4 regions of the Cobetia sp. MC34 genome follow, and region 3 is predicted to be linked to each of the others. Evidence: predicted binding sites of a transcription regulator. Region 3 holds the regulator's gene; each other region holds the start of a gene.
The links. Region 3 encodes sigma-54, which starts transcription at its own class of promoters, with help from an activator protein. Its sites were predicted from a motif close to TGGCACNNNNNTTGCTNT; they were not measured.
Positions count from the first base shown of each region.

Region 1 (7,917 bases), on a different contig from region 3:
TTCACCCCCGAGACCGCCGAGGCGCTGCGCGTGATGCTGCTCGATGCCTTCGATGAGGTGCAGGTGGCCGTGGTGATCGGTGAGGCCGATGTGGCGGCGGCCTTCTCGGCCTTGCCCTTCGACCATCTGCTGTTCACCGGCAGCACGGCGGTCGGCAAGCATGTGATGCGCGCCGCGGCGGACAACCTGACCCCCGTGACGCTGGAGCTGGGCGGCAAGTCGCCGGTGATCATGTCGCGTGAGCTGATGGCGGATGAGGCGCAGTGTCGTGAAGCGGCGGGGCGGCTGGCCTTCGGCAAGGGCATGAACGCCGGCCAGACCTGCGTCGCGCCGGACTACGTGCTGTGCAGTGAGGACCAGGTCCCGCTGCTGGTCACGGCGCTGGGCGAGGCCTTCCAGCGCTTCTATCCTCGCTTCTGCGAGACGCAGGACTATTCGCGCATCATCAATCAGCGTCAGTACCAGCGCTTGCGAGAGGTGCTCGAGGATGCCCTGGCGAAGGGCGCGACACTCAGGCCTCTGGTCGATAGCCCCGACTGGAATGACCCCGAGCTGGTCGAGAAGCGTCTGATGCCGCCGCTGGCGTTGCTCGATGTGACGGATGAGATGCGCGTGATGCAGGAAGAAATCTTCGGCCCGCTGCTGCCGATCGTCGGCCTGGCGGACCCGGGGGCAGCGGATGAGGCGGAGGGCGAGACGAGTGTGAAGGGCAAGTTGCTGGAGGCACCGGCGGACACGCTGTCCGTCGCGATGGCCTATGTGAACGCTCGGCCCCGGCCGCTGGCGCTGTATTACTTCGGCCACGACAAGCACCAACAGCAGCGGGTCACCGAAGGCACGCATGCGGGCGGAATGTGTCTGAACGACACCCTGCTGCATGTGGCGCAGGATGACATGCCGTTCGGCGGTATCGGGCCATCCGGGATGGGCCATTACCATGGCAAGGAAGGCTTCCAGACGCTCAGCAAGGCCAAGGGAATCTTCGCCAAGGGGCGCATGAATGGCGCGCGACTGATGTATCCGCCCTATGCCGATGGGCCGACTGCGCGCGCCATCCATGGTCTTATCCGCCGCCTGCTGATGCGCTAGGCGCTGTCAGCGGTGCAGGTCGCCGGCACTTTCCGGCTGGTAATGCAGCGCCTCGATACGCACCTCATGCAGGCTGCCATCCGGCAGCTGCCACTCGATGAGGCTGCCGACCTTGAGGCCGAGCAGGGCAGCCCCCAGTGGCGCCAGCACCGACAGGCCATCCTGCTGGCCGGGCAGCGCATGCGGATAGACCAGCGTGCGCACCAGAGTCTGCTGGCGGGTCAGGTCCGTGAACTCCACGCGGCTGTTCATGCTGACGATATCGGCGGGCACCTCGTGAGGCTCGACGACCTCGCCGCGCTCCAGCTCGTCCTCAAGCTGTTCTGCCACCTGACGGTCGGCGGCGGAAACGTGATCAATCAGGCGCTCGAGGCGTTCGGCGTCCAGACGATTGATGATGATCGAGGGAAGTGTGGCCATGAGACCTCCTGTCAGTCGTGGTGTCAGCCCCTTGCGAGCAAGGCCTTGCTGGACACCAAAAAAACAGCCCTCCGCCGGGAAGGGCGAAGGACTGTGTGCAGAAGTCATCATATAAACTTCGCTCGGCGATGGATAGCCCATTCAGGCAACTGAGGTCAGCGCGAGGGCAGACCCGCTCACTCCCGCGTCAGGCGCTGGAGCTGACGAACAGCCAGTCAGTGATCTCGTCGCGATTGAGCACGACCAGCTGCTGGGCGCGCGGAGACTCTTCCAGATGGTCCGGATTGATGCCTAGCTCGCGCAGGACGTACTGCACCAGAGCGCCGCGTGTCGGCAGGTGCAGCTCGCCATCCACCATGCCGTGGTCCTGTTCTATCAGGCCGCGCTCGGCGGGTTTCAGGCGCGGGTCGGCGCCCAGCTTCAAGGTGACGCGCGTCTCCCAGCCTTCATCACACTCGCGCTGGCTGCCCTCGAGGGCTTCACCGAACAGCTCCGGCACCGCGCGGAATCGAGACAGCACGAAGTCACGAAAAGCCCGGTTCTTCTCGCAGAAGGCGCGCACATGCCAGCGGCCAGCGGCGTAGACCAGCGTATGCGGACACAGGATGCGCTCCTCCCCCTGGGGTGAGTTGAGAGAGGCATAGGTCACCTCGAGGCGTGCGCCCTGACTGGCGGCTTCGATCAAGGCCCTGACCACCGGCGGACTGGCGCTGCGTGACGGCAGGCGCAGGGCCTCGGTGTTTGCCTGGCCTAGCCCCAACCCGGTGAAATGCGGATTCAGATTGTCGTGATTGCCCAGCAATTGCAGGTATTCATCGACCTCACCCCGCGTCAGCATGGGGCAGAAATTCGCCGACGGACGGTAGCCCTTGATGACGGGGTCATATTCGAGATTGTTCTCGGCGACCGTCTCGCGGTAGGTCTTCATGACGCGCGAGGCTTGCTGTCTGGCGATACCGAAGGCGTTGCCCAGATGACGCGAAGTGACTCGCCCCTCCCACAAGGCGATGATCTCGATCAGGCGGTAACGCGCCAGCGTGTCCCATGGCAGGACTTCGAGGCGTTGCTTGATGCTCATTGCTGAATCCTTTCATACGGGTCTTCTGGAGCGTATTCGTGACGCATTGCACACACCGGGCTTGGCAATGGCGACACATGGCGAGTGCTCACGAGGATCGGTAAGAGGACCCTGCTCCGGGTGGCGTGTGGCGAACAAGTCTTCGTTAACTGCAGGATATGCATAAAGAAAGCTCCGGCAGAAGATACCTGCTCCGTTGCGTTGACCCTAGTGACTGCGCATCGACGTCTCGTTCTTGCGTCGTTCAAACGCGACGCATCATTAGAATTCGACGATTTATCCTCGCTCGGTGACGTGTGATTGCGCGCTATCAACAGATCAAGACATTACGTTGCGCAGGGGCGTGGCCGCGTGTGGCATGCTCTGAATGAAGACGCTATATGCGCAACACGAATATGCCTCATATAACCCTCATTTAAGTGTTAGAGATGCCTCAGGCCAAGGTATCGCGCAAAGTTCCCTTATTCTGCGAGCCCTAATAGCGACGCACTTCCTGCAATGACATTCATAAGTACTAGAGAGATGGTCATGCTGTCCTTTGCGGCAACAGCGAAAAGTGCTCAAACGCAAAAGACCCGCCGAGTTGGCGGGTCTTTTGCGTTTGAGCACGATGCCCCCTGCCATCAGGCAGGGGGCAGGCTGGGCCAGCTTACTTGCTGGCGCGCTTGCGCTCGTTCTCTTTAAGGTGCTTCTTGCGGATACGGATGTGCAGCGGAGTGACTTCCACCAGCTCATCGGCATCCAGGAACTCGATCGCCTGTTCCAGGGTGAAACGAATCGGCGGCGTCAGCACGATGTTTTCATCGTTGCCGGTAGAACGCATGTTATCGAGCTTCTTGGCCTTGGTCGGGTTCACGACCAGGTCATTGGCACGGTTGTGGATACCGACCAGCATGCCTTCATAGACTTCGGTACCGTGACCGATGATCAGCTTGCCACGTTCCTGCAGGGTGTACAGGGCGTAGGACAGTGCCTTGCCCGGCACCATGGAGATCATGACGCCGTTGCGACGCTCGACGCCTGCGCCTTCCTTCAGATCACCGTAGTGATCGAAGCGGCTGGTCAGGATGCCGGTACCGGACGTCATGGTCAGGAACTGGCCACGGAAGCCGATCAGACCGCGAGACGGGATGATGAAGTCCAGACGCACACGACCCTTGCCATCCGGGTTCATGTTGGTCAGCTCGCCCTTGCGGTAGCCCAGTTCTTCCATGATGGAGCCCTGGTGCTGCTCTTCACAGTCGATGATGACTTCTTCGTACGGTTCCTGCTTCTGACCGTCGATGACCTTGATGATCACTTCCGGACGGCCCACGGCCAGCTCGAAGCCTTCACGACGCATGGATTCGATCAGAACGGAGAGGTGAAGCTCACCACGACCGGAGACGACGAATTTCTCCGGAGTCTCGCCTGGCTCGACGCGCAACGCGACGTTGTGGATCAGTTCCTGTTCCAGACGCTCACGGATGTTGCGGCTGGTGACGAACTTGCCGTCCTGACCGGCGAACGGAGAGTCATTGACCTGGAAGGTCATGGAGACGGTCGGCTCATCGACGGTCAGCGGCGGCAGCGCCTCGACAGTGGCGGTGTCACAGATGGTGTCGGAGATCGCGAGGTTCTCGATACCGGTGATGCAGACGATGTCGCCGGCAGTCGCCTTGTCGGTCTGCACGCGGTCCAGACCCATGTGAGTCATGACCTGGCCGATCTTGCCCTTACGGACAGCGCCTTCCTTGGTGATGATGGAAACCTGCTGACCCGGGCTGACGGCGCCGCGCTTGATGCGACCCAGACCGATGACGCCGACGTAGCTGTTGTAGTCCAGTGCGGAGATCTGCATCTGGAACGGACCGTCCAGCTCGACCTTCGGCGGCTCGACGATGTCGACGATGGACTGGAACATCGGGTCCATGGTGTCTTTCAGGTCTTCCGGATCCATACCGGCAATGCCGTTGAGGGCAGAGCAGTAGATGATCGGGAAGTCGAGCTGCTCGTCAGTCGCGCCCAGGTTGTCGAACAGATCGAAGATCTGGTCAACGACCCAGTCAGGACGAGAGCCCGGACGGTCGATCTTGTTGACGACGACGATCGGCTTCAGGCCCTGGGCGAATGCCTTCTGGGTAACGAAGCGAGTCTGCGGCATCGGGCCATCGACGGCATCGACCAGCAGCAGCACGGAATCGACCATGGACATCACGCGCTCGACTTCGCCACCGAAGTCAGCGTGCCCAGGGGTATCCACGATGTTGATGTGGTAGTCGTTCCACTGGATCGCGGTGTTCTTCGCGAGAATGGTGATGCCGCGCTCTTTTTCCTGGTCGTTGGAATCCATGATGCGTTCCTGACCCTCGGCCTTGCGGTCCAGGGTGCCAGACTGACTCAGGAGCTTGTCGACCAGGGTAGTTTTACCGTGGTCAACGTGGGCGATGATGGCTATGTTGCGAAGTTTCTCGATCACGACGGGAACCTGTGCGGAAAATGGGCGCTCGCGTACCGGGCGCTTGTGATTTGGGGCGCATTATAGGGGGCATGGCATGCCTCCTGCCAGCATCGTACATTCACGAGGCGAGTCAGCGAGTGCCTTCAATTGGCCTGAAGTGCCCAAATGGTTGTCTCTCAAGTCTTTTCTGCGCCCTTGTCGCGGATGAAAAAAACTTGCGAGTCGAGGCAAACATGAGGATGAAAGAAAGAAATGACCGCAATGTGATGCTGACGTGATCATCGGGTGTGAGCGGAGAAATCCCCGGGATTCAGCGTTTTGCACCAATGTGGAGCAATGGCGTTTTTTGGTGCACTCAAATGATGAATCTGCACTGCGCGGCAAGAATTTTTGCACCTTGTCGGCCCATCTTTGGTCGGGTTTTCGTGCTGCATGCATGAAGATGGTGATGTTTTTTTTCAGCATATTCATGAGCTTACTGAAATGAGCGCTGCGGCGTGCGCCATTCTGGCACGCTCGCTGCATTGTTAAAGCATCCTGTCTGATGGCTGGCATAACGACGCCGACCATGAGAGAAAAGGCTTACAAAATAGAGCAATAACCCCAGACAACGCTGACACCAACTGTAACCAGAGCCGCCGGCTCCATCGGAGAATTACCATGGCTGAGAAGACACTTGCCCTGATTGAAGAACACGAAGTCAAGTGGGTTGATCTGCGCTTCACCGACACCAAGGGCAAGGAGCAGCACGTCTCCATCCCGGCGCGTACAGTGGATGAGGAATTCTTCGAGAACGGCCAGATGTTCGATGGTTCCTCCATCGAAGGTTGGAAGGGCATCAACGAATCCGACATGATCCTGATGCCGGACGACGGCACTGCCTTCCTCGACCCGTTCACCGAAGACACCACCCTGGTGCTGCGCTGTGACGTCATCGAGCCGGCCACCATGCAGGGCTATGAGCGTGACCCGCGTTCCGTCGCCAAGCGCGCCGAGGAATTCCTGAAGTCCACCGGTCTGGGCGACACCGCCTTCTTCGGTCCGGAGCCGGAATTCTTCATCTTCGACGAAGTGCACTGGAAGAACGAGATGAACGGTTCCATGTTCAAGATCTCTTCCGAAGAAGGTGCCTGGGCGACCGATTCCACGCCGGAAGGCGGCAACCTGGGTCACCGTCCGCGTCTGAAGGGCGGCTACTTCCCGGTCCCGCCGATCGACAGCTTCCACGATATCCGTGCTGCCATGTGCAACACCCTGGAAGCCATCGGTCAGGAAGTCGAAGTTCACCACCACGAAGTGGCGAACGCCGGCCAGAACGAGATCGGCGTCAAGTTCAACACCCTGGTCAAGAAGGCCGATGAGGTTCAGGAACTCAAGTACGTGATCCACAACGTGGCTCACGCCTACGGCAAGTCCGCGACCTTCATGCCCAAGCCGCTGGTCGGTGACAACGGTTCCGGCATGCACGTTCACCAGTCCTTCTGGAAGGATGGCGACAACCAGTTCGCCGGTGACGAGTACGCGGGTCTGTCCGAAATGGCCCTCTACTACATTGGCGGCATCATCAAGCACGCTCGTGCCCTGAACGCCTTCACCAATGCGTCCACCAACTCCTACAAGCGTCTGGTGCCGGGCTTCGAAGCGCCGGTCATGCTGGCCTACTCTGCCCGCAACCGTTCCGCTTCCATCCGTATCCCGTACACCGCCAGCCCGAAAGGCAAGCGTGTCGAGGCGCGTTTCCCGGATCCGACGGCCAACCCGTACCTGGCGTTCTCCGCGATGCTGATGGCCGGTATCGACGGTATCAAGAACAAGATCCACCCGGGCGACGCGATGGACAAGAACCTCTACGACCTGCCGGCCGAAGAAGCCAAGTCCATCCCGACCGTGGCCGAGAGCCTCGAACAGGCCCTGACCGCGCTGGACGGCGATCGTGAGTTCCTGACCCAGGGCGGCGTCTTCACCGACGACATGATCGATGCCTACCTCGAGCTGAAGGGCGAAGACATCCAGCGCCTGCGCATGGCGACTCACCCGCTCGAATTCGACATGTACTACAGCGTCTAAGTACTGCAACGCCTAAGTACAGCAGCGTCCAAGCGCTGCAGAGGTTGAGGCAGCCATTCGCTAGCCACGCCATCTGACGGAGTGCCTTCCCGGTGAAGGCAAGCCCCGGACGATGACGACAGCAGGGCCATACCGACAGGTGTGGCCCTGTTTTTCGTTGTGGCCCTGTTTTTCATCATGGCCCTGTTTCGTTCTATCTCTTTGCTCTGATCCTTTGCTCTGCCCCTGATCCTTTTCCCTGAGAACGGCCATGCTGCTGACAGATATGCAGGGCGCGGTGGTAGCCTTGCGTGACAGTCAATGCACACAGGCGTCTTGTCGAAGGCCCCAAATGCTGGCATCAACGCGGTAAGCTTTGTAACTTGTTAGCCTTGTCATCAGGCAGCAGGATCGCCTGTCGATAGACCCAACCCGCTGGAGCTGCCTGCGGCTTCTGGCCTCCCATGACTCTCTTCAGGAATCTTCGGATGTGGCCCTTCGTATCCTCCCTGCGCGTCGCGAACCCCGCGACTGACTCGCGTGCACTGCCTGCAGCGCGCCCCGAGCCACTGCAGTGCCTGCTGCTGGCAGCGACGCTGATGCTGTCGAGCCTGTCGTTCGATCTTCAGGCGGCCCAGGTCTATCGTCACGTCGATGCCAACGGCAACGTGGTCTTCAGTGATCAGCCTGCGGGCGGCAGCAAGGTGCAGCTGACGCCGCTCAGCGTGGTGCCGTCGACGGAATCCCTGCCGCCGCGGCGCAGCACGCCGTCGCACGTGAGTTCTTCCTCATCCAGCGAGAGCACCCGCACCCGGGCGCCTGCGGTGGATGTGGCCTTCCGTGG
Region 1 covers NZ_JADPPY010000020.1:10,062-17,978, forward strand. Annotated here, with positions in the region: gene IZU87_RS11585 (coniferyl aldehyde dehydrogenase) at 1-1,089, shown strand, start outside; gene rnk (nucleoside diphosphate kinase regulator) at 1,096-1,509, opposite strand; gene IZU87_RS11595 (WYL domain-containing protein) at 1,697-2,587, opposite strand; gene typA (translational GTPase TypA) at 3,237-5,045, opposite strand; gene glnA (glutamate--ammonia ligase) at 5,688-7,094, shown strand; gene IZU87_RS11610 (DUF4124 domain-containing protein) at 7,562-7,917, shown strand, end outside.
Region 1: glnA (glutamate--ammonia ligase) is a predicted target of sigma-54. The motif match lies at 5,536-5,553, and genes of this name have one in related genera.

Region 2 (7,917 bases), on a different contig from region 3:
CGAGGACAACGCCAGACCACGGGCCAGAGTCTCTCTCGCCAGACGCCTCTCGCAAGCTGATTTCCAGGCGCACGCCACACGCCTGCTCGCCGAGATCTACCCACAGCGTCATGAAGAAGTCCTCAGACGCCTGGAGACAGTGCTGGATTTCCATCGCACGCGCCTCAACCCCCGCGTACCGGAAGGCGAGCCGCTCTGGAGCGAGCGCGACCAGTGGCTGATCACCTACGGCGACAGCCTGCAGCAGGAAGGCGAGGCACCACTGGCGACCCTGCACGACTTCCTCGCCAGCCGACTGGACGACAGCCTGTCCGGTGTCCACGTGCTGCCCTTCTTCCCATGGAGCAGCGATGACGGCTTCAGCGTCATCCACTATCGCGAGGTCAATCCGGTCCTCGGCGACTGGCAGGACATCCGGCGCCTGAGTGAGCAGCGCGACCTGATGGCAGACCTGGTCATCAATCACTGCTCACGCGAGTCACTGTGGTTCGCCGATTATCTGGCCGGCGTGCAGCCCGGCCGCGACTACTTCATCGAGATGGACCCCGACACCGATGTCTCCGAGGTCGTGCGCCCGCGCCCATCTGCACTGCTCACGCCGGTGCATACCCGTCGTGGCCTGCGCCATCTTTGGGCAACCTTCTCGGATGACCAGATCGACCTGAACTTCGCCAATCCCGATGTGCTGCTCGAATTCATCGGCATCCTGCTTTATTACCTCGAGCAGGGCGCGGGCATCATCCGCCTCGATGCGGTGGCCTTCCTGTGGAAACGCCAGGGCACCTCCTGCATCCACCTGCCGGAGACTCACGCCGTGGTGCGCCTGCTGCGCGCCATCGTCGACCATCTGGCGCCCGGCAGCCTGTTGATCACCGAGACCAACGTGCCCCACGCCGAGAACATGTCCTACTTCGGGCTCGACCGCCTGTCACAGCACGGCCTCACCGCCATCGAGGGCAGCGCCCAGGCCGATGAAGCGCACCTGATCTATCAGTTCACGCTGCCGCCGCTGACCCTGCACACCCTGACCTCCGGCGATGCCAGCGCCCTGACCCAGTGGGCCACCAGCCTGCCGTCATTGCCTTCCGGCTGCAGCTACTTCAACTTCACCGCCAGTCACGACGGTATCGGCGTTCGCGCCCTTGAGGGCCTGCTGCCCGACCACGAGCGCGACACCCTGGTGCGGCTGGTGCATGACTTCGGTGGCTACGTCAGCATGCGCGCCAACCCCGGGCGCGCCGACACCCCCTATGAGCTCAACATCAGCTACTTCGATGCGCTCAAGGGCACGCGGCGCGGCCAGGACCCGTGGCAGATCGAGCGCTTCATCGCCAGTCAGACCCTGATGCTGAGCCTGCAGGGCATCCCGGGGCTGTACATCCACTCGCTGACCGCGACCCCCAACCACCAGGAAGGCGTCGAGCGCGATGGTCATCTGCGCGCCATCAATCGCCGCAAATGGCAGCGCGATGAACTGGAAGCGCTGCTGGCAAGCCCCAACACCGCGACCCATGAGGTCTTCCACGCCCTCAAGCGCCGCATGGCACTGCGCCGCAACGAACCCTGCTTCCACCCGGATGCCGACCAGAATGTCTTTGATGTCGGCCCGGATTTCTTCGTCTTCGAGCGCGTCACCCATGAAGGGCGCCGCCTGCTGTTCGCCCTCAATGTCACCGATCAGCCGCGCGTGCTGCCGCTGCCGGAAAGCTGGCAAGGCGTCGCGCTGACCGACCACCTGTGCCACGACAAGGCCTACGATCCCACCATGGCCCGCCGTCCCTATCAGGCGGCCTGGCTGATGGAGCAAACCGTGCGCCCGCCGGCCATCGAGGTCGTCTGACGCCCGCGTTTCTTCCTTCTGCCTACGACAACGGGGCTGCCAGTGGCAGCCCCGTTGTCGTAGGTCTTGCTGTTTCCCGCCGCGAGCCTTACTGGTTGTCCAGCTCCACCGCTTCGTGCATGCGCTCGAGCAGGTCCGGCACGGCTGACTGCACCCGGTTCCAGCTCGGGATGAAGGGCTTGTCGCGCGGATTGTCGAGGAAGGCGCTGCCGGCATCCATGATGTTGGCGGCGAACAGCTCCACCGCCGCTTCCTCGCTGTGGCGGTCCACCGTCAGGCCATTCATGACGGCATCGTTGTAGTAGGTCTCGATCAGGTCCAGCGCGATACGGTAGTAGGTGGCCTTGATGGTGCGGAAGGTCTCGCCGTGCATCTCGACGCCCAGCGTGGCCAGCTTGCGATACATGGCCTTGGCGATGTCCAAACTCATGCGATTCAAGCCGCCCAGCGCATCTTCCTCGGACAGCGGCTGGTGCTTGTGATCGTAGGCATCGGCGATATCCACCTGACACAGACGCTTGGTGGAATAGTTGCGGTGGACCTCGGACAGCACACCGATCTCCAGCCCCCAGTCACTGGGAATGCGGATGTCCGCCAGCACGTCGGTGCGCATCGAGAACTCGCCGGACAGCGGATAGCGATAGCTGTCGAGATAATCCAGGTACGGCAGCGGGCCATAGACCTTCTTGAGCGCACGGATCAACGGCGTGACCATCAGGCGTGCCACGCGGCCGTTCAGCTTGCCCTGGGCGATGCGCGAGTAGTAGCCCTTGCAGAACTCGTAGTTGAACTGCGGATGGGCCACCGGGTAGATCAGGCGCGCCAGCAGGCCGCGGTCATAGGTAACGATATCGCAATCATGCAGTGCCACCGCCTCGGCGATGCCCGAGGACTGCACGTAACCGGAACAGTACCAGACATTGCGCCCCTTGCCGGCCTCCATCGGCGCCAGACCGTGCTCGGTCAGCTCCTCATCCAGTGCCCGCAGGCGCGGGCCGTCGTTCCACAGGATGCGGTGATGCTGCGGCAGATGTGAGAAGAACTCCTTGGCATGCTCGAACTGGTCACGGTCGGCGCGGTCCAGCCCGATCACGATCTCGCTGAGGTACGGCACCTGGGCCAGCTCCTCGACGATATGCTTGAGCGCCGGGCCTTCCAGCTCGGAATACAGCGACGGCAGAATCAGGCTCATCGGTCGCTTGCGGGAGAAGCGCATCAGGTCCGCTTCGAGATCTTCCACCGGACGATCGGTCAGGTTATGGAAGTTGGTGATGATGCCATTCTGGTAGAAATCGCTCATGTCAGCTCCTTGTCATGCCGAAGACACGCATCAGGCAGGCGTCAGGCGCCCAGACCTCTGGATGTCCATTCTTCCGGCTGGCCATTGGCCAGCCAGTGACGCAATCCCTCGACCCATCCCTGCGGTCCGGGGAGATTGGCGCGAAAACAGCGGCGTTCATCCGCCAGTTGCGGATAATCGGCAAGCTCCCGATCACGCTGTGAGGTATCACCGACGCCGGGGATCAGCACAGCGTTGTCGACGGCGGCCAGCAGTGGCAGGTCATTGGCGCCATCGCCGAAGCCCAGTGTCCAGGGGCGCACCCGCTCGCAGAGCCGGTAGCGGGCGATCAGATAGCGCGCTGCCACGCCCTTGTCACTGTCCCCGATCACATGGTGGAAGCGCCCACCACGTGTCAGCTTGAGGCCATGACTGGCCAGACGCGTGCGAAAGTCCTCGAGACGCTCCGGCGCGTCACGCCACACCAGCGGTTCACTGGCATCACGCTGTCCCGCCAGGGCCGCGTCGCCCTCCCCCAGCCCCGTCAGCTCACTGATTCTCGCCACCGACATCGAGGCGAAGCCCTCGAAGGCGAATTCCCCGATCAGCTCCTCCAGCACCGCGAGAATCCTGTCGCGGGGCATCGCCACCGCGATACGACACAGGCCGTGTGCATCCGGGGCGCTGGCCTCTTCCAGCGGGTAGGCACTCAACCAATCGGCCGGCAGCGCCACCACGCCGCCGTTCTCGGCGATCCACGGCTGGCCCGCCAAGCCCAGCGAGCCCATCAGCGGCGCCAGTTCGGCCGCCGTCTTGGAGGTGTTGGGGACGATCCAGGCACCGCGCGCGCGTAGGCGGGTCAGCCAGCTGCGCGCCGGCCCCGGCGAGTAATCGTGGTGATCCAGCAGCGAGCCATCCAGATCGGTCAGCAACAACAGCGGTGCTTGAGTCTCTGACATGTGAACTCTCCTCGTGAAGTGCTGCAGCGTGTCGGGGGTCACCTCGACAGGATCTCGTGGCACCGGACAGGCATTGCAAGAGCATTGCAGGGAATGTGCCAAGATGGTGCATCTGCCATGACAGCCTGCCCCCTCTCATCGTGACTGTGTTTGTGCATCCGCTCATTTGCACCATAAAAGAGCACAAAGCCTGCCTTGCATGATGCCTCGCCACACGACGGCGCAAATCTTTCATCACCAACGACGACGCCCTCGCATCTGCGAGGGCGTCGAGTCTTCGGCAAGCGGGCAACGCCTGTTGAGCCTAGACCAGCCACAGCGACAGTTGCGGCCACAGCAGCAACATCGCCAGCACGCACAGCTGGATGGCGATGAACGGCAGCAGCGAGACGAAGATATCCTTGAGACTGATGCCTTCCGGTGCCACGCCTTTCAGATAGAAGGCAGCAGGCCCGAAGGGTGGCGACAGGAAGGACACCTGCATGTTGACCGCGAACAGCACACCGAACCATACCGGGTCGTAGCCGAGCTGAACGATGATCGGCACGAAGATCGGCAGGGTCAGCATCGCGATGCCGATCCAGTCGAGGAACAGCCCCAGCAGCAGCAGGATCGCCATCATCACCATGATGATCGCCAGCGGCGGGATATCCAGGCCGAGAATCATGCTCGACACGAAGCGGTTGCCGCCCATCAGGTTGTAGACCCCGACCAGCGCCGCCGCGCCGATACCGATCCAGATGATCATGCCGCAGGTGTTCATGGTCTGGGACAGCGCACGCTGCATCAGGGTGATGGAGAACTCGCCGCGCAGCATCACCGCCACCAGCACGCCGAAGCTGCCCATCGCCGCGGCTTCGGTCACCGAGGCCACGCCACCGTAGATGGAGCCCAGCACCAGCCCCGCGATGACCGCCGGCACGCCGATGGCCTTGAGCAGCTCACGCTTGCTCTGGAAGCTGGCGCGGCGCTCCTCCTCGGGCATCACCGGCCCCAGTGAAGGGTTGCGCAGACAGCGGATCAGCACGTAGATGATGTAGCTTGCCATCAGCACGATGGCCGGGGTGATCGCCGCGGTGAACAGGTCCGCGATCGACTGGTTGGCGATCAGGCCATAGATGATCAGCACGATGGAGGGCGGCATCATGGTGCCCAGCGAGCCACCGGCACACACCACGCCGATGGCGATGTGCTTGTCATAGCCGAGCCTGAGCATCTGCGGCAGCGCTAGAATCCCCAGCAGCACGATCTCGCCGCCGATGATGCCGGACATCGCGGCGAGGAAGAACGCCACCACGATGGTCTGGATCGCCACGCCGCCGGGCAGTCGCCCTGCCATCACGCGCATGGCATTGAACAGGTCCTTGGCGATCCCCGAGCGATCGAGCAGCGAGGCCATCAACACGAACATCGGCACCGCCACCAGCGAATACTCGGTGACGAAGCCATAGACACGACTGGTGACCAGCGGCAGCGCCATCGGGCCGAACCAGCCGAAGGTATAGGCCAGCGCGACCAGACCGGTGACGAAGGCCAGCGGCAGGCCGGTGACCAGCAGCGCGAAGATGCCGCCGACCAGCAGCATCGTAGCCGTTGCGATATCCATCAGCGCGGCTCCTTGTGGTCAACTGCGGCGTCGGGAGCGGCATCGGAAGTGGCGTCGGATGCGCCACTTCCCTCACTGCCGCCCTCGGGCGGACGGGGCGAGAAGAAGGTCTGGTAGAGATGCCACAGTGCCTGCAAGGTCATCACCGCCAGCGCGAACAGGATCACGCCCTTGGTCAGCGCCGGAAACGGCGGATTCCATGAGGTGCCGGAACGCTCCAGCTGCCACTCGCCCAGCGGACTGTGCGAGGCACGCCAGAACATCACCCAGCCCGCATAGCTCATCGCCAGACAGAAGACGAACGTCATCACGTCATTGAAGCAGTCCAGCACGTAGCGAAAGCGCGTGCCGACCAGGTCGTAGAGCACACGCACGCGAATATGGCGATTGTTGGCCAGGGCCGCCGGGCCGCCCAGCGCGAAGCTGGTCGCGACCAGGAAGATCACCGTCTCGTGCACCCAGGAGGTCGGCGAATCGAGGCCATAGCGCATCACCACCTCGAACACGCTGATCGCCATCGCCAGCAACACCAGCCACGCCGCGGCGCGCGTGCCCTTGCCCACCAGGCGGTCCAGCGGCGTCCGCGTGCCCAGATTCGGGTCGTGGTCATCCGACGCCTCGGGTAGCCCCGGCGACGCCACATCATGTTCTGCCATATCGAATTCCTTGCTGACTCGCTGCCTCAAGGAGAATCGGCGCGCCCAGTGAGCACGCCGACCTTGATCTCCTGCGTCTTTATCGTTCTGCGATCGTGTCGCCAAAAGCGTGGTTAGCTGATGCCTCTTGCCACACGGCGACTGGCGCCCATCCCGCGCGCCAGCGGGCTCACATCAGGTTGCGGTCGGTCAGGAAGCTGACCACGGACTCGTAGACCTTGCCGGTCAGCTCATTCTTCTCGGCCCACACCTTCCACTCCTGCTGCGCGATGCGACGGAACTTGGCGCGCTCCTCCGGCGCCATGTCGATCACCTCGATATCCGGATTGGCACGCGCCGCGCTCACCGCCTTGATGTCACGCGCCTTGAGGGTGAAGACCATGTCGTAGGCCATCGCATCGGTGGCGCTCTCCATGATCGCCTTGAGATCCGCCGGCAGGCCGTCCCAGATGCCCTTGTTCATCGACACCGCCACCATCGGCAGGGAGTGGAAGCCCGGGTAGGACGGGTACTTGGCGAAGCTGTGCAGGCCCTGGTCATCATTGGTGGCGAAGACGGTGTAATCCGCCGCGTCGATCACGCCCTTCTCCAGGCCGGTGTAGACCTCGGAGCCCGGCAGGTTGACGGGCGCCGCGCCGGCCTTCTGGAAGATGTTGTAGACCATGCCTTCCGGCGCACGCACCTTGAGGCCCTTGAGGTCATCGACGGTGCGCACCGGCTTCTTGGAGACGAAGGACTCAAGCCCGGTGGCGCCCGCGCCGATCAGATGCACGCCGTAGGGCTCGACCAGCTCGTTGTAGAGCTCCTCACCGCCGCCGTGCTGCATGTACTCGAGATATTCCAGCGGGTCACCCCAGGCGCCCACCAGGTTGCCCAGCATGCCGAAGGCCGGATTCTGGCCCGAGAAGTAGGACGGATCGGTCAGGTGGCCCTGCAGGATGCCGGCGCTGACGGCATCCAGCGTCTGGTTGGCCTGCACCACGGCATTGACCGGCAGGATCTCGATGGCGATGCGGCCATCCGACATGGTCTTGATGCTGTCGGCCCAGGCCTTCTTGACCTCGAACTGCGGCTCACCGGCCGTCTCGGAGGTCTGGAAGGTCCATTCATACTCGGCGGCCCAGCTCGGTGTGGCGATCAGCGTGGCGGCCACGGCGGTGGACAGAGCCAGCGCCTTGAGCGTGACACGGGCGGGAGCGGCAGTGGTGAGCGGCGAGGTAGTGGAACGCGGCATGGTGAAACTCCTGGCTTGTTGTTATGACGTTCTAGGGTCAGTGGAAGACGTGCTGGCACTCCCCGGCGTGGCGAAACGCCGCGAGGTGCCGTTCACTCGCTTGATAGCGGTGCAGACAGGCTGGGCAGCTGGCCGAAGCGGCGCAGCAGCTCCAGCGGTTCCTGGGCGCGCCCGGCGGGATGGCTGCCTTCAGAGGCCGCAGGCATGGCAAGCCCGAGGTCCTGACCGGTGCGGTCCAGCACATGCAGGGTCGCGGCGTGGGCGGCATCGGGCTGGCGCAGACGAATCGCCTCCATCACCGCGCGATGGCGGCCGAGGCTGTCACCCAGCTCCGAGGCATTGT
Region 2 covers NZ_JADPPY010000011.1:53,346-61,262, forward strand. Annotated here, with positions in the region: gene IZU87_RS08080 (sugar phosphorylase) at 1-1,840, shown strand, start outside; gene IZU87_RS08085 (glycosyltransferase family protein) at 1,929-3,140, opposite strand; gene IZU87_RS08090 (HAD-IIB family hydrolase) at 3,182-4,078, opposite strand; gene IZU87_RS08095 (TRAP transporter large permease) at 4,383-5,684, opposite strand; gene IZU87_RS08100 (TRAP transporter small permease subunit) at 5,684-6,340, opposite strand; gene IZU87_RS08105 (TRAP transporter substrate-binding protein) at 6,510-7,574, opposite strand; gene IZU87_RS08110 (FadR/GntR family transcriptional regulator) at 7,667-7,917, opposite strand, start outside.
Region 2: IZU87_RS08090 (HAD-IIB family hydrolase) is a predicted target of sigma-54. The motif match lies at 4,162-4,179, and genes of this name have one in related genera.

Region 3 (7,917 bases):
GACCAGATCGGCCTTCTGGCGGATGGGAGCGAGCGTCTTCTGCTCGATCTCGATGGCCTCGGCCAGGGTGTGGTCGTTGTCGCGCGTCAGAGGGTGACGACGACGGGTCGCCGAGTAGCGTTCCAGCAGCACCCGCGAATCGGTGGTCAGGTAGACGACCTGCACGTCCATGCCGCTCTGGCGGACGTTGTCGAGCAATTCGGGGAAGCGGGTCAAGGCTTCCGGCAGGTTGCGGGCATCGATGGAGACCGCGATGCGCCGGCGCGCCGGGCTGTCCTTTTCGAGCTGATCGACCAGTGGCGCCAGCAGCATGCCGGGCAGATTGTCGATGGCATAGTAGCCAATGTCTTCTAGCGCCTGGAGAGCGATGGATTTCCCGGAGCCGGAGCGGCCGCTGATGATCACGATCTTCATGAAGTGCTCTCCAAGGGCGAGGTCAACGTCGAAAGAATGCAGGGGTGGGGCAGAAGGCTGCCCGCTATCAGTGCGCTGTACGTCGGCCGATGGGAGGCCAGCAAGACGAAAGCCCGGACGATGTCCGGGCCTGTCATTCAGCGCGCCGGTAATTCGGCGATGGCTTGGGTCAATGCCTCAAAGAGTGCACGCTGGCTGTCTGCCTGGCGCAGGGCCGAGCGATTGGTCGGGGAATTGAGCAATTCCGCGACCTGCCCGAGCAGCGTCAGATGAGTTTCATCCGCTTCCTCAGGCACCAGCAGCACGAACAGCAGATCGATGGGTTCTCCGTCGATGGCATCGAAGTCGATGGGTTCACCGAGCTTCAGAAACGCAGCGATTGGCGTCTTGCAATGCGGGCTGCGTGCATGGGGCACGGCCACACCGTGGCCAATGCCGGTCGACCCCAGTCTCTCGCGCCCGATCAGGCGCGAGAAGACTTCCTGGCTATCCAGGCTGGGAATGTTCTGTGCGATGAAGGTGCTGAAGAATTCAAGCACCCGCTTCTTGCTCCCCCCGGGGACACCGTAAAGCGTGCGCTCGGGGGGAAGGATCTGATCAAGTGTCATGGCTGAAGGTCAACGGGTCCCGGTGCCCTGAGAGCGAGCCTGGGACTTTTCCTTGTGTTTGACCAGCTGGCGATCCAGCTTGTCGGCGAGCGCGTCGATGGCAGCGTACATGTTGGGGTCTTCTGCCAGGGCGTGGAGGTCAGCGCCTGCCGCGTGCAAGGTGCAGGCAGCCTGCTGGCGCTCCTTCTCGATCGACAGTGTCACCTGAACATTGGTGATGTTGTCGTAATGCCGTTCGAGGCGAGCGAGCTTCTCGTTGACGTAATCGCGGAGAGGATCGGTAAGTTCCACATGATGCCCGGTGATATTCACTTGCATGGACACGCTCCTTTATCCAGCGGGTTGCCATTCAATTGTAACCCTTTTTGACTACGAGCAAACCCTGATCGGACGCTCTGCAACAGGCTTGACGGCCACCGTCTGGCGATGTTTTCGCACCCTTGCCAGTGGCGTCAGATGTCGTGAGCGTCTGTACCGACAATGCCCAAGCTTTGCGCAAAGATCAACGCTGCGCTGCATCGTGGCTCAGTGCTTGTCTTCAACTCATTGAGGGGTAACGGAGTGGACTTCAAGGGCACGTCTGGTGGGTGGTGCGTGAAAGACGCGCAAGAAGGCGGGTTTTCGTCGCCAATGCCTGCATGTACGTCGCCTTTCAGGCGCTTCGATTGCGTGGAGCAAGCGGCGTTCCGGGAGGTTCTCCGGGTGTCATCCAGGTGCAATACGCGCAAAAGTGACTTTAAAAACATGCGATTGACGGTGAATGACGCTGCCGGAACGGCGGTTTTTTACCGTCATCCTGCGCGCCGTCATGGCCCATGACGGGCAATTGATGAGCGGTTGACGGCATGACCGAGCGCGCGACAGGCGTACCGCTGCCCGCGAAGTCAGAGGCTGATGAGCGGAAAATCCAGCGCTTGAGGTTGGCGGCGGCTGCCATTGTGGAGGTGAAAGCAGGGCATGGCAGCCGCAGGTGACGCCTCAGGCCAGACGCTTGCGCTCGCTGGAGGAGGGGATGCCCATCGCCTCGCGATACTTGGCCACGGTACGGCGTGCGACCTCGATGCCATCGCTGGCGAGCAGATCGACCAGCCGCGAGTCGGAGAGAGGCTTGCGGGCCGGCTCTTCCGCGATCAGCTTGCGGATGCGGGCACGAATGGCGGTGCTTGAGTGGGCGTCGCCACTGCCGCTGCCACCGACCTGGCTCGAGAAGAAGAACTTGAGCTCGAAGACGCCGCGCGGGGTGTGGATGTACTTCTGGGTCGTGACCCGCGAGATGGTCGATTCGTGCATCTCGACCACTTCGGCGATGTTGGCCAGAATCAGCGGCTTCATGCCTTCCTCGCCTTGCTCGAGGAAGTCGATCTGGCGCGCCATGATCTCGCGGCCGACCTTGAGCAGGGTGTCATTGCGTGATGACAGGCTCTTCATCAGCCAGCGCGCTTCCTGCAGGTTGTCCTTGAGGAAGGTGTTGTCGGCGGACTTGTCGGCACGCTTGATCAGCGCGGCGTATTCCGGCTGGATGCGCAGCTTGGGCAGCGCTTCCGGGTTGAGCTCGACCTGCCAGCCATGGCGGGTATGGCGCACCAGCAGATCAGGGATCACGTAATCGCTGGCGGGCTCGCCCCAGGCGGATGCCGGACGCGGATCGAGCGCGCGTACCAGGCGGATGACGTGATCCAGCTCGTCATCGTCAAGGCTCAGGCGGCGCTTGAGCAGCTTGCGGTCATCGTTGCCCAGTGCCTCGAGGAATTGACGTACCAGGCGGCGCGCCTGCGCCAGCAGCGGCAGGTCATCCGGCAGCAGTGCCAGTTGCAGCAGCAGGCATTCGCGCAGATCACGGGCGAAGACGCCGGTCGGGTCGAACTGCTGCAGACGCAGCAATACCTGCTCGAGTTCGGAGGCCTTGAGGCCGGGCAGGCCCTGGCCGCGCAGGCCATCGACCAGCTCATCGAGTGACAGACTCAGATAACCGGCACCGTCGACGGCATCGATCAGGCTCTCCGCCATCTGGCGTTCACGGCCATCGAGGTCGGTCATCGCCAGCTGCCAGCGCAGGTGGTCCTGCAGGCTCTCGACGCTGGTATTGCGATCGAAGTCCGGCCCTTCTTCGCTCCCGCTGCCACTGCCGGAGCTGGTCAGGCTACCGGCGTGGTCCTGGTAGAGGTCCGACCAGTCACTGTCGAGGGGGTATTCCTCGGGAATCTCGCTCGAGGAGTCGGCAGTGGAGATCTCGCTCGAATCCTGTGTCTCGACGACATCCAGCGACTCGTAGTCCTCGTCGAGCTCCAACATGGGGTTGGACTCGAGGGCTTGCTGAATCTCCTGACGCAGGTCGAGCGTCGACAGCTGCAGCAGCTGGATCGCTTGCTGGAGCTGCGGCGTCATGGTCAGCGAGGTGCCGAGGCGGAGTTGCAGGGTGGGTTTCATGGAGTCAGTCAATTCACGGCAAAGGAACGTGCTTACTACGCTATACCGTGACTCGGGGCACTGACAAGTGGTTGTCGTGAATATTCAAGCAACTTGCATGCCATGTTTCCACCAAGGTGGTATGGACGTCATGCATGCGTCTGATGTCAGACATGAAAAAGCCGCTACGCGATAAAATCACGCAGCGGCTTTCGAAGCTTTTACCTCGCGAGGACTCAGCGCAGCCGCTGACCCTAGAGCGTGAACTCGTGGCCCAGGTAGACGTCGCGCACCTGCTGGTTGGCCAGGATGGAGTCCGCGTCACCGTGGGCGATGATCTGGCCATCGCCGACGATATAGGCGGTGTCACAGATATCGAGCGTCTCGCGCACATTGTGGTCGGTGATCAGCACGCCGATGCCACGATCGCGCAGTTGGCGCACGATGCTCTTGATCTCGCCCACCGAGATGGGGTCGACGCCGGCGAAGGGCTCATCGAGCAATACGAAGTCCGGCTCGGTGGCCAGTGCACGGGCGATCTCGACCCGACGACGCTCGCCGCCGGACAGGCTCATGCCGGCGCTGGCGCGGATGTGCGTGATGCTGAATTCCTCGAGCAACTCTTCAAGGCGTGCCTTGCGGCCATTGCGATCCAGGTCCTTGCGGGTCTCCAGAATCGCCATGATGTTGTCGGCCACCGACAGCTTGCGGAAGATCGACGCCTCCTGCGGCAGATAGCCGATGCCGGCACGTGCACGCTGATGCATGGCGGCAGCGGAGAGGTCCTTGTCATCGATGGAGACGTTGCCGGCATCGGCGCGCACCAGCCCGACGATCATGTAGAACGAGGTAGTCTTGCCGGCGCCGTTGGGGCCCAGCAGGCCGACGATGTCGCCCTGGCGGATCTCCAGCGAGATGTCCTTGACCACCTTGCGGCCCTTGTAGGCCTTGGCCAGATGGCGAGCGCTCAGCGTACGCGGAGTAGCAGCAGTCATGACTCAGTTTTCCTTGCTGGCATTGGCGCCGCGCGGCGTCAGAGTCATGTGCACGCGACCGCCTTCGGTCTGCTGTGCCGTCTTGCTGTTGTTGGCGTTCACCTGGCGCTTGTCGAGGAAGTACTCCACGTAGCCGCCTTCGAAGGTGTCATCGCCTTTCTCGAGACGCGCATTGCCGACCAGTTCCACGCGGCGCTCCAGCGCATGGTAGCGGATGGTGTCGGCCCAGCCCTTGACCAGCTTCTCGTCGGGCGCGGGTTGCTGTTCCAGGTAGGCACGCTTGCCGGTGGCCTTGACCAGCGAGATCTCGCCGCTGCCGGCGCGGCTGATATCGACGCGGCTGGCATCGAGTTTCATGCTGCCCTGGCGCATTTCCACCTGGCCGGTGTAGGTGGCGGTACCGGCCTTGTCATCGAGCGACAGGGCGTCCGCGGCGATGTTGATCGGCTGGCTGGCATCGCTGTCCAGCGCCATGGCGGCCGGGGCGAAGGTGGACATGCCCAGTGCCAGGCAGAGCGCCATGACACCGCTGTTGAGGGTCTGGCGACAGGCCGTCAAGGGCTTGCGAGTCGTGGAAGTCATGGTGGCTCCTTGGCATGACGGGGTCGCCGCCCGAGCAATGATGCCATCGAGCGGCAGAGAAGAAGGTGTTGCGGCGCGGGTCATGGCGTGACGGCCAGCCCGGCGGGTTCATTCACCGCTGGCAGGCGCTGCCTCGAAGGTGCTGTTGACGCGCCCATCATCGGAGGTGGTGCTGTCGGTGCCCGAGTCGATGCGCTCGGCTTCCTTGCTGGCCTCGCTCTGGCCCGTGCCGGGTTGCAGGACGCTGCGAACACGGCCCTGCAGCACGGCGGAGTCCCGGGAGAGGTCGGCGCTGAAGCTGTCGCTTTCGACATGCTGGCCATTCTGGGTGATCACGACCGGCACGTCACTCCAGGCGCGATTCTGATCACGGCTGTAGTGCAGGACATCGGTATCGAGGGTCCAGCGGTCATCGGGCTGGCGCAGTCTGGCATTGCCCTCGAGGGTGAAGGTGTCGCCGCCGGCACTCAACACGCCACTGTCACCCGTGGCATACCAGCGGCGGTCTTCACTGTCGTTGGTGCGAATCTTCGGGGTCTGCGCCCGGGTCACGTCATCGCCTGGCGTGTGCTCGATGTGCGGCGAGGTCATGGACTGGATCGCCACGCCGCGCGCATCGAAGCGTGTCATGTCTGCCCCGTCGAGATAGTAATCCGGCTCACTGCTGTCGACCTCGACATTGACGGTCGATTCCAGGCTGTTGCGCTGCTCGATCAGCGCCAGCACGCCACCGACGAGCAGCAACAGCAGCATCAGCCAGAGACGTGGAGAAGGGCGGGGCAGACGTAACATCAGGGACGCGACTCCTGCAGGTAAGTATCCAGCACCGAGGCCCAGTGGCCCTGCGCCTTGAGCAGCAGATCACAGAGCTCGCGCACGGCGCCATCGCCGCCCTGGCGTGAGGTGACCCAGTTGGCCTCGCTCATCACGTAGGCCATGGCGTTGGGCACGCTGACGCCGAGACCGACACGACGAATGGCCTCGCGGTCCGGCAGGTCATCGCCACAATAGGCGACCTCTTCCAGCTCGATCCCGTGCTCGCGGCACAGGTCGGTCAGCGCGACCAGCTTGTCTTCACGGCCCTGGATGACATCCTGAATGCCCAGTTCCTTGGCGCGACGCTCGACCATCGGCGAGCTGCGGCCGGTGATCAGCGCGACGCGAACGCCACTGCGCAGCACCAGCTTGAGGCCATGGCCATCCTGGACGTGGAAGGACTTGGTCTCGACACCGTTGGCATCGTAGTGCAGACGGTTGTCGGTGAGCACGCCGTCGACATCCAGCGCCAGCAGACGCACACGGCGTGCGCGGTCGATGATGTCCTGCGGATATTCTTCGCTCAGGGAATTCGTGTCGCTCATGGTCTTTATCCTCGCACTCCGTGCATGCTTGACGCTGTCCTGTGAACGGCGCTGATGGGCGTTGAGCGGTAGCGTCTTGCCGGGACGATCTGCCGTCGAACAGAGACAGCGAACGCCCGCGGGAGTTCAGATCACGCCGCTGGCCAGCAGGCCGTGCATATGGATGGCTCCGATGGGGTGCTCATCCTCGTCACAGACTACCAGAACGCTGATGCGGTTTTCTTCCATGATGCGCACCGCTTCGGCGGCCAGCATGCTGGCGCGCACGGTCTTGCCGCCGCGGGTCATGACATCATCGACCTTCAGCGCGCGCAGATCGCCGTGCTGGTCGAGGGTGCGGCGCAGGTCACCATCGGTATAGACGCCGACCAGGTGGTCGTCATCATCGATCACGCAGGTGAAGCCCATGCCCTGACGCGTGATCTCGAGCAGTGCATCGCGCAGCGGGCTGCCGAGTGCCACGCGCGGCAGGGCGTCGCCATGATGCATCACGTCCTGGACACGCAGCAGCAGGCGTCGACCCAGGCTGCCGCCCGGGTGGGAAAGGGCGAATTCCTCGGCAGTGAAGCCGCGGGCCTCCAGCAGTGCCACCGCCAGGGCGTCGCCCATCACCAGCGCAGCGGTGGTCGAGGCGGTGGGTGCCAGATTCAGCGGGCAGGCTTCCTGGGCGACGCTGGTGTCCAGATGTGCCTCGGCGTCACGCGCCAGGGTCGAGCCGGGCTTGCCGGTCATCGAGACCAGCGGGGTGCCCATGCGCTTCAAGAGCGGCAGCAGCGCCGTGACTTCGGCGGTCTCTCCGGAATTGGACAGCGCCAGCACCACATCGGCCGGCGTGATCATGCCCAGGTCGCCATGGCTGGCTTCACCGGGGTGGACGAAGAAGGCCGGCGTGCCGGTGCTGGCCAGGGTGGCGGCGATCTTGCTGGCGACATGGCCGGATTTGCCCATGCCGGTGACGATGACGCGGCCCTTGGTCGCCAGCATCAGCTGACAGGCGCGGTCGAAGTCGTCATCGAGATGGCTTTCGAGCGCGGCGATGGCCGCTTCTTCAATGGCGAAGGTGCGGCGGGCGCTGGCGCGAAAATCCGCCTGGCTGGCCGGCGTCTCATCGGCGACGGACTGGCTGGCGGCGGTCTGACTTGACGCAGAAGTGCCAGGCGCGGTGGCGTGCGGGGTGCTGGAAGGCTCGGTCATGATCGAATTGTTGCCTGTGGTTGGCCAGGGCTCAAACCGCGCGGAAAGGGCGTGTCATTCCGCGCGGCGGCGTGGCAAACGATGATGAAGACGCTGCCGTCAGCGAGTCAGGCTGATGGCAAGCCAGGCCGTGTAGGCCAGATAGCAGGCGAGCAGGATAACACCTGGGCCGCGACCGATGCGCCCACGGCGCTGCCAGATGAGCAGCGCGGCCAGCAGCAGCGTCAGCCCCAGCATCACCGGATAGTCGCGGCTGATGGCGCTACCATCCACCGGGCCCGGCGCCAGCAGGCCCGGCACGGGCAGCACGGCGAGGATGTTGAACAGGTTGGAACCGATGACGTTGCCGATGGCGAT
Region 3 covers NZ_JADPPY010000001.1:255,791-263,707, reverse strand. Annotated here, with positions in the region: gene rapZ (RNase adapter RapZ) at 1-414, opposite strand, end outside; gene IZU87_RS01165 (PTS sugar transporter subunit IIA) at 552-1,022, opposite strand; gene hpf (ribosome hibernation-promoting factor, HPF/YfiA family) at 1,032-1,340, opposite strand; gene IZU87_RS01155 (RNA polymerase factor sigma-54) at 2,001-3,449, opposite strand; gene lptB (LPS export ABC transporter ATP-binding protein) at 3,683-4,423, opposite strand; gene lptA (lipopolysaccharide transport periplasmic protein LptA) at 4,427-5,005, opposite strand; gene lptC (LPS export ABC transporter periplasmic protein LptC) at 5,114-5,797, opposite strand; gene IZU87_RS01135 (KdsC family phosphatase) at 5,797-6,366, opposite strand; gene IZU87_RS01130 (KpsF/GutQ family sugar-phosphate isomerase) at 6,493-7,560, opposite strand; gene IZU87_RS01125 (calcium/sodium antiporter) at 7,660-7,917, opposite strand, start outside.

Region 4 (7,917 bases), on a different contig from region 3:
CCAGCTCCCACAGGGTGTCGCCCACCGGCTGGTCGGGATACGGGTAGGTTTCGGAATTGTCCGCCGGGTAGAACAGCAGGTGGCTCTCGACCCGCAGCCAGTCAAGGGTACCGAAGCTGCACGGCTTGATGCCCATGTCGGCACCCTCCTCGAGGATCTGTTCCCACAGAGAGGGGGCGTCCTTGGCCTTGCAGAAGATCTCGTAGCCACGCTCGCCGGTGTAGCCGGTGCGCGAGATCATCACGTGGCAGCCGAACAGCTGGGCCTGCAGATGGTGGAAGTAACGCAGCTCACGGATACCCGGCACGTGACGCTCCAGGAAATCCACCGCGACCGGCCCCTGCAATGACATGTCATGCATGTCGTCATCGAAGGTCAGGCTGACGGCGCGTCCCAGGGCACTCTTGGCCAGCATTTCATTCGCGGTGCCCGTGCCGTGCACCACGAGGTAGGAGTTCGGCGCCAGGCAATAGACGATGCAGTCGTCGACGAACTTGCCGGCCTCATTCAAGACGCTGGCGTACACCGACTTGCCCGGATACAGCTTGGACATGTCCCGCGTGGTGACGTAATCCAGCACGGCCTGAGCATGCGGGCCATTGCAGTGGATCTTCTTGAGCCCCGAGACATCCATCAGACCGGCGCGGGTGCGAATGGTCTCGTGGTCATCGGCCGTGTCCGAGACGGCGTAATTCCAGGCGGTGCCCATGCCATTCCAGTCTTCAAGCTCCGCGCCCAGCTTGCGGTGTTGTTCGGCCAGTGCCGAGATGCGCCATGAATTCGCCATGCGTCCCTTTCTCCTGTGAGTCGTGCTGCCTAGCGTAAATGGGGGTGCCGTAGTCCTGCTGATGCTGGCGAAGATGGCGCGCAAGACGCGCATCCGCCGCAGGAGGTGTTGTTGTTCTTTCGCCTTTTCAGGCGCCTCTTCAGGCGCTTCACAAGGGCTTGTACCTGCTACTTGCCTTGCCTGATCGCACGAGGAGCGATTCTTCAAAGGAAAGAAACATTCCTCATGGTTAAGCAAGGGGCTTGCCAATTCCGTCAAAGGCCATGGCCACGGCAGCCCTTGAGCGAGTCAGGCGCCGATTGTCAGCACGAATCAGGGCGTGAATATTAGCGCTTTGCGTCATGATGGTGCGAAGAGAGGGCTTTGGGCACCGAAATGATGCCTATTTCGAGAAACGAGCAGGAACTCACTCAGGATCACTTGGCGTTTCCTGTTGGGTAAAACGAGCTTGGAAAATAAATTTCCATGCAAAACAGGAGGTTGGTGAAAAGTTCTGGGCGGCAACTGGTGAAATGGCATGCTGCATGCTTTTCTTTAGGGGAAATAAAGTTGACCAGCAGGAATCACAAAAACTCGTTTCATCCGCTATCTTGACGTGGCGAGTCACCACAAGGGGTCAGGTTTCCCCGGGGTGGCAGACAGTGTCGAGGGAGATGGAACCCGGTCCGCTCTCAGAGGAAACCCAGATGTCACCCGAAAACGCGCAACAGTTCATCAAGGATCACGACATTCGCTATCTGCTGGCGCAGTTCGTGGATATTCATGGCGCTGCCAAGACCAAGTCCGTGCCGGCCAATTGCCTGATGGATGTGGTCGAGAAGGGCGCCGGCTTTGCCGGCTTCGCCGTCAGTGGTCTCGGCATGTCGCCGGAGGGGCCGGACTTCATGGCGCGGGGTGATCTGAGCTCGTTGTCGCTGGTGCCGTGGCAGCCGGGCTATGCGCGCATGGCCTGTGATGGCTACGTCAATGGGCAACCGTTCGCCAACGACAGCCGCGTGGTGCTGCTCAAGCAGCTGGAGCGCCTGAAGGAGAAGGGCTGGACGCTCAATAGCGGACTTGAGCCGGAATTCTCGCTGTTCCGCCGGGGGGAAGCGGGTGAGCTGTTGCCGGTGGACGAGAGCGATACCCTCGCCAAGCCCTGCTACGACTACAAGGGCCTGTCGCGTTCGCGTGAATTCCTCGAACGTCTGGTCGAATCGCTGCAAGCGGTGGACTTCGACGTCTATCAGATCGATCACGAGGACGCCAACGGCCAGTTCGAGATCAACTACACCTACAGCGATGCGCTGACCTCGGCAGACCGCTTCACCTTCGTGCGCATGGCCGCCGGCGAGATCGCCAATGACCTGGGCATGGTGTGCTCCTTCATGCCCAAGCCGCTGGCGGACCGCCCGGGCAATGGCATGCACTTCCACCTGTCCGTGTGTGATGACATCGGGCGCAACCTGTTCGGCGATGATTCCGACGCCCAGGGCATGGGCCTGTCGCCGCTGGCGTACCACTTCCTCGGCGGCCTGCTGGCACATGCTCCGGCGCTGTGTGCCTTTGCCGCGCCGACCGTCAATTCCTACAAGCGTCTGGTCGGTGGTGGCAGCACCAGCGGCGCGACCTGGGCGCCGGTCTTCATCGCCTACGGGGACAACAACCGCTCGGCCATGGTGCGTGTGCCCTATGGTCGCCTCGAGTTCCGCCTGCCGGACGCCGGCTGTAACCCCTATCTCGTGCACGCCGCCATCATCGCGGCGGGGCTGGATGGCGTGGCGCGCAAGCTGGATCCGGGCACGCCCCACAACATCAATCTCTACTCGCTGACCCCGAGCGAATGCGCCGAGAAGGGCATCGAGAAGCTGCCGCAGAATCTTTCGCTGGCCATCGATGCGCTCGAGGCGGACAGCATTCTGCGCGAGAGCCTGGGCGAGGGAATCTGCGCCGAGTTCATGCGCCTCAAGCGCGAGGAATGGCTGGATTACAACGCACAGGTCAGTGCCTGGGAAGTCCAGCGCTACGCCGAATTCTTCTGATCTCATCCGGCGGCGCTCGCGGGTCTCGCGGGTCATGCCAGACGAGGGTCGCCACTGTCACCACCACGCTCAAGACACCAGGCAGGAGACGCCTCCTGCCCGTGAGAGGACATCACCATGTGTGGAATCGTAGGGCTTTATCTCAAGAACCCGGCGCTGGAATCGCGCCTGGGGGAACTGTTCGAGCCGATGTTGATCGCGATGACCGATCGCGGCCCGGACAGCGCCGGCTTCGCCATCTATGGCGACGAATTTGACGCTGGCATCAAGCTGACGCTGCAAAGCGATGGTGCCGATGAGGATTGGGAGGCGATCGCCAAGGGCCTGGGCGAGCAGGTCGGCACGGTGGCGGACTGGTTCAGCAATGCCAGTGTCGCGGTATTCAAGATCGCCGGGGAAGAGAGCGCCGTGCGCAGCTGGCTTGCCGACAGCGCCCCGCAGATTCGCGTGCTGAGCGTGGGGCAGAGCATCGAGATCCTCAAGGCGGTGGGCCTGCCGGCCCATATCGCCAGCCTCTATGGACTCAAGGGCATGCAGGGCAGCCACATCATCGGCCATACCCGCATGGCGACCGAAAGCGCCGTGACCCTGCAGGGCAGCCACCCGTTCTCCACCGGGCGTGACCTGTGCCTGGTGCACAACGGCTCGCTGTCCAACCACAACTGGCTGCGCACCAAGCTCAAGCGTGAGGGCATCAGCTTCGAGACCGACAACGATTCCGAAGTTGCCGCCGGCTACCTGACCTGGCGTCTGGAGCAGGGCGACAGCCTGGAAGCCGCGATCACCGGTGCCCTGAAGGACCTTGATGGCTTCTTCACCTTCACCATCGGCACGCGTGATGGCTTCGCCGTGGTACGTGACCCGATCGCCTGCAAGCCAGCCGTGATCGCCGAGACCGATGACTACGTGGCCATGGCCTCGGAATACCGTGCCCTGGCCAGTCTGCCGGGCATCAAGGAGGCCCGCGTGTGGGAGCCGGAACCCGGCCGCCTGTATCTGTGGGAAAAAGACACCGCCCGTTCGGAGGCCGCGTAATGATGAAGACACACGATCTGGCCGTTGAAGGGCTGCGCGAATTGAACCAGGCCCTGCACGATGCCGATACCCTGAAGGAGGCGCGTGAGTGGCGAGTGGTCAATTCCGACGGCGCCCACAACATCGCCTGCGGCATCAATGACGATATCAGTGTCGATATCGATGGCCATGCGGGCTATTACTGCGCGGGCATGAACCAGAAGGCCAGCGTCACCATCCACGGCAACACCGGGGTCGGGGTGGCGGAAAACATGATGTCCGGCTGCGTGCGGGTCAAGGGTGATGCCTCCCAGTCCGCGGGCGCGACCGCCCACGGCGGCCTGCTGATCATCGAAGGCAATGCCTCGGCGCGCTGCGGTATCTCGATGAAGGGCGTGGATATCGTCGTCAAGGGCAACATCGGGGCCATGAGTGCCTTCATGGGCCAGGCGGGCCGCATGGTGGTCTGCGGCGACGCCGGTGAAGGGCTCGGCGATTCGCTCTATGAAGCGCGAATCTACGTGAAGGGCACGGTCGCATCGCTGGGTGCGGACTGCATCGCCAAGGACATGCGTGCCGAGCACCTGGAAGAACTGGCGGAGTTGCTGGCGAGTGCCGGAATCGATGAAGACCCGGCCAGCTTCACGCGTTATGGATCCGCGCGTCAGCTCTATCACTTCAAGGTCGACAACGCCTCAGCCTACTGATCAGGATGCTCAACATGACCGACGAGACTCAAACACAGCCCTACAACCCGGCACTGCGCGAATCTGCGACCTTCGGCCGCGATGTCATCCATGAGATCCAGCGGGCGGCGGAGACGGGAATCTACGATATCCGTGGCTGGGGCGCCAAGCGCAAGGTGCCGCATTTCGATGACCTGCTGTTCCTCGGCGCCAGCATGTCGCGCTATCCACTGGAAGGCTATCGCGAGAAGTGCGAGACCGAAGTCGTGCTCGGCACGCGCCATGCCAGGAAGCCGGTCGTGATCAGCACGCCGGTGACCATCGCCGGCATGAGCTTCGGTGCCCTGTCCGCTCAGGCCAAGGAAGCGCTGGGGCGTGGTGCCTCGGAAATCGGCACCTCCACCACCACCGGCGATGGCGGCATGACCCCGGAAGAGCGCGGCCAGTCCTCGCGACTCGTCTATCAGTATCTGCCGTCACGTTATGGCATGAACCCGGACGACCTGCGCAAGGCCGATGCGATTGAAGTCGTGCTCGGCCAGGGCGCCAAGCCCGGCGGTGGCGGCATGCTGCTGGGCCAGAAGATTTCCGAGCGGGTCGCGGGTATGCGCACGCTGCCGCAGGGCATCGACCAGCGCAGTGCCTGTCGCCACCCGGACTGGACCGGCCCGGATGACCTGGCGATCAAGATTGCCGAACTGCGTGAGATCACCGACTGGCAGGTGCCGATCTACGTCAAGATCGGCGCGACCCGCACCTACTACGACGTCAAGCTGGCGGTGAAGGCGGGCGCGGATGTCATCGTGCTGGATGGCATGCAGGGCGGCACCGCCGCCACCCAGGATGTCTTCATCGAACACGTCGGCATCCCGACCATGGCCGCCATCCCCCAGGCCACCCAGGCACTGCAGGAGATGGGCCTGCACCGTGAGGTGCAGCTGATCGTCTCCGGCGGGATTCGCAATGGCGCCGATGTGGCCAAGGCGATCGCGCTGGGTGCCGACGCCGTGGCCATCGGTACCGCCGCCTTGATTGCGCTGGGCGACAATCATCCGCGCTATGCCGATGAGTATCAGAAGCTGGGGTCCGCCGCCGGTTTCTATGACGACTTCCAGGATGGCAAGTGTCCGGCCGGTATCTCCACCCAGGACCCAGAGCTGAGTCAGCGACTGGACCCGGTCGCAGCCGGCAAGCGTCTGGCCAACTACCTGCGCGTACTGACGCTGGAAGCCCAGACCCTGGCACGTGCCTGTGGCAAGTCGCACCTGCACCACCTGGAACCGGAAGATCTGGTCGCCCTGAACGTGGAAGCCGCGGCCATGGCCCGGGTGCCGCTGGCGGGCACCAACTGGGTGCCGGGACAGGGTGGTTACTGATGGCACGATCTCTATTGTGCGTGTTCCATTGCGCATGATTGTCATGGCAAAGCTGCGAAGCCTTTTGTCAGCAAGTTCGCCGCAATGTTGTCCAGGCAAGCTGTCGCAGTGACAAGAACTACGCTCCAGTGGATGTGGAAAAATATGACCTGACGCCATCGAGTCACTAAAGCGCCTCACCCTTCGGTGAGGCGCTTTCTTTTGTGCTGAGTCCAGTCAAGTAATCCGGCCAATATCATGCAAGCGAAAGCGCGTCAGAATGCTGGCGTTGGAGTAGCGCATGGTGTCGTGTCGATGGAGAGGGCGTGATTTTCTCAAGGCAGATTTTTTTCCATTCTTTCAGTATCTTGTGGTTATTTTATGAGAAAGATGTCAGGCGTAGAGGTTGGCTTGTGGGGTGAGATTGAATCAGAGCAATAATGGTGAATGAAAGTCGTTTTACCTGAGCTGAATGTTCTGTTTTGGTGCGCGAATGTCTCGATTGATTGTTCATATATGAAGCGGGGTTTTCAGGCGATTTTTCCGGGTATGTTGGGCAATGATTTCGCCGTCAATGGCACGAAATATGCTCAAGAAATGGAGTGGTAGTCGGATGCACGTCATCGTCAAGACGGCGGCATTACAACAAGGACAATTTCTCAGAGCAGGGTCGTGTCATGAAAAGCCCGCAATCATCCTCTGTCACTGCCGGGATTCGAAGTCGGCAACACTATCCACGCATCGAGGCGCTGCCCGATGCCCAACGCTATCTGGTGGCATGCCAGTCTCCCGAGAGCCTGCCAGGCACTGGTGAGGCGGCGGGCAACGCCCGTCAGCAGCTGCAGATGCATTGTCAGCTGATCAGTACGCTGCTCGATCAGCTCGGCAGCCACGAGGTGGGAGGCGCCGTGCAATCCGCCCCGGCAACAGAGGCGTTGCCCACGGGGCCCGCCGACAACGCCCGCCTGCATCGCTGGTATGACGTCGATGACCGCCCGAAGGCCTGCGACGCACTGGTCGGCGCCATCAGCGAGATCGGTGTCGCGGGGTGTCTGGTCATCATCGGCAGTGAGCATTTCGTGTGGCAGGTCGCCAATCTGGCTCAGCAGCAGGGGCTGCTGCTGGACGACATGGTGATGTTGCCGGTCGCTGCCCTGGGGCGGCATGTGTTCTGCGTGCACTGTCAGCAGGTCAGTGAGCATGTCATCCACTCGCCGGCAGCCTGTGATGGCTGCGGTTTGATGCTGGAAGTGCGTGATCATTTTTCCAAGCGTCTCGGCGCCTACATGGGCGTGCGAATCGATGCGGAAGCCCCGGGAGAGATTCCCCCACAGGAGGAGGTGGCACCATGTCTCGCTTCATGAAGGCGCGGGTCGCCGCGGTCGATCAGCTCAGCAGCAGCGTGCGCCGTCTCACTCTGGTGCCTGCCGATGAGGCTTCCCCCTTCACGCCGTTCTCGCCGGGCAGTCATGTGGTGCTGGGCATTCCGGGAGAAGGGCGGGTGTGTCGCAACGCCTACTCATTGATCAGCCCGCCGGATGATCCCTCGCATTACTGCATCGCGGTGCGTCGTCAGCCGGTCTCGCGTGGCGGCTCCGAAGCCATCCATTCCCGTGTGCAGGTCGGTGACGAGCTGGAACTCAGCCCGCCGGCCAACCTGTTTCTGCCGCACTGGCAGGCGCGCCATCACCTGATGCTGGCAGGCGGCATCGGTATCACGCCGTTTCTCTCCTACCTGCCGGAGCTTGAGCGGCGTGGCGCCAGCTGGGAGCTGCACCTGCGCAGCCAGGACCTCGACGTCGCCCGCTTCCCGGAGGCCGCACCCTATCTGGCGAGTGGCAACATCACCCAGCATCGTCTCGAACGCCCGAACCTGAAGGCCTTGCTGGCGCGTCAGCCCGCCGGCACGCACGTCTATCTCTGCGGCCCGCAGGCCATGATCGATGCCGTGAAGGAAGCGGCACGCGAGCTGCACTGGAGTCTCGCGCGCATCCACCACGAGGTCTTTGCCGCCCCGGAACCGGGGACTCCCTTCACGGCCGTGGCGCGCGCCA
Region 4 covers NZ_JADPPY010000009.1:28,532-36,448, forward strand. Annotated here, with positions in the region: gene IZU87_RS06845 (aminomethyl transferase family protein) at 1-787, opposite strand, end outside; gene glnT (type III glutamate--ammonia ligase) at 1,474-2,808, shown strand; gene IZU87_RS06855 (class II glutamine amidotransferase) at 2,926-3,843, shown strand; gene IZU87_RS06860 (GltB/FmdC/FwdC-like GXGXG domain-containing protein) at 3,843-4,529, shown strand; gene IZU87_RS06865 (FMN-binding glutamate synthase family protein) at 4,544-5,884, shown strand; gene IZU87_RS06870 (dimethylamine monooxygenase subunit DmmA family protein) at 6,541-7,227, shown strand; gene IZU87_RS06875 (PDR/VanB family oxidoreductase) at 7,212-7,917, shown strand, end outside.
Region 4: IZU87_RS06870 (dimethylamine monooxygenase subunit DmmA family protein) is a predicted target of sigma-54. The motif match lies at 6,439-6,456, and genes of this name have one in related genera.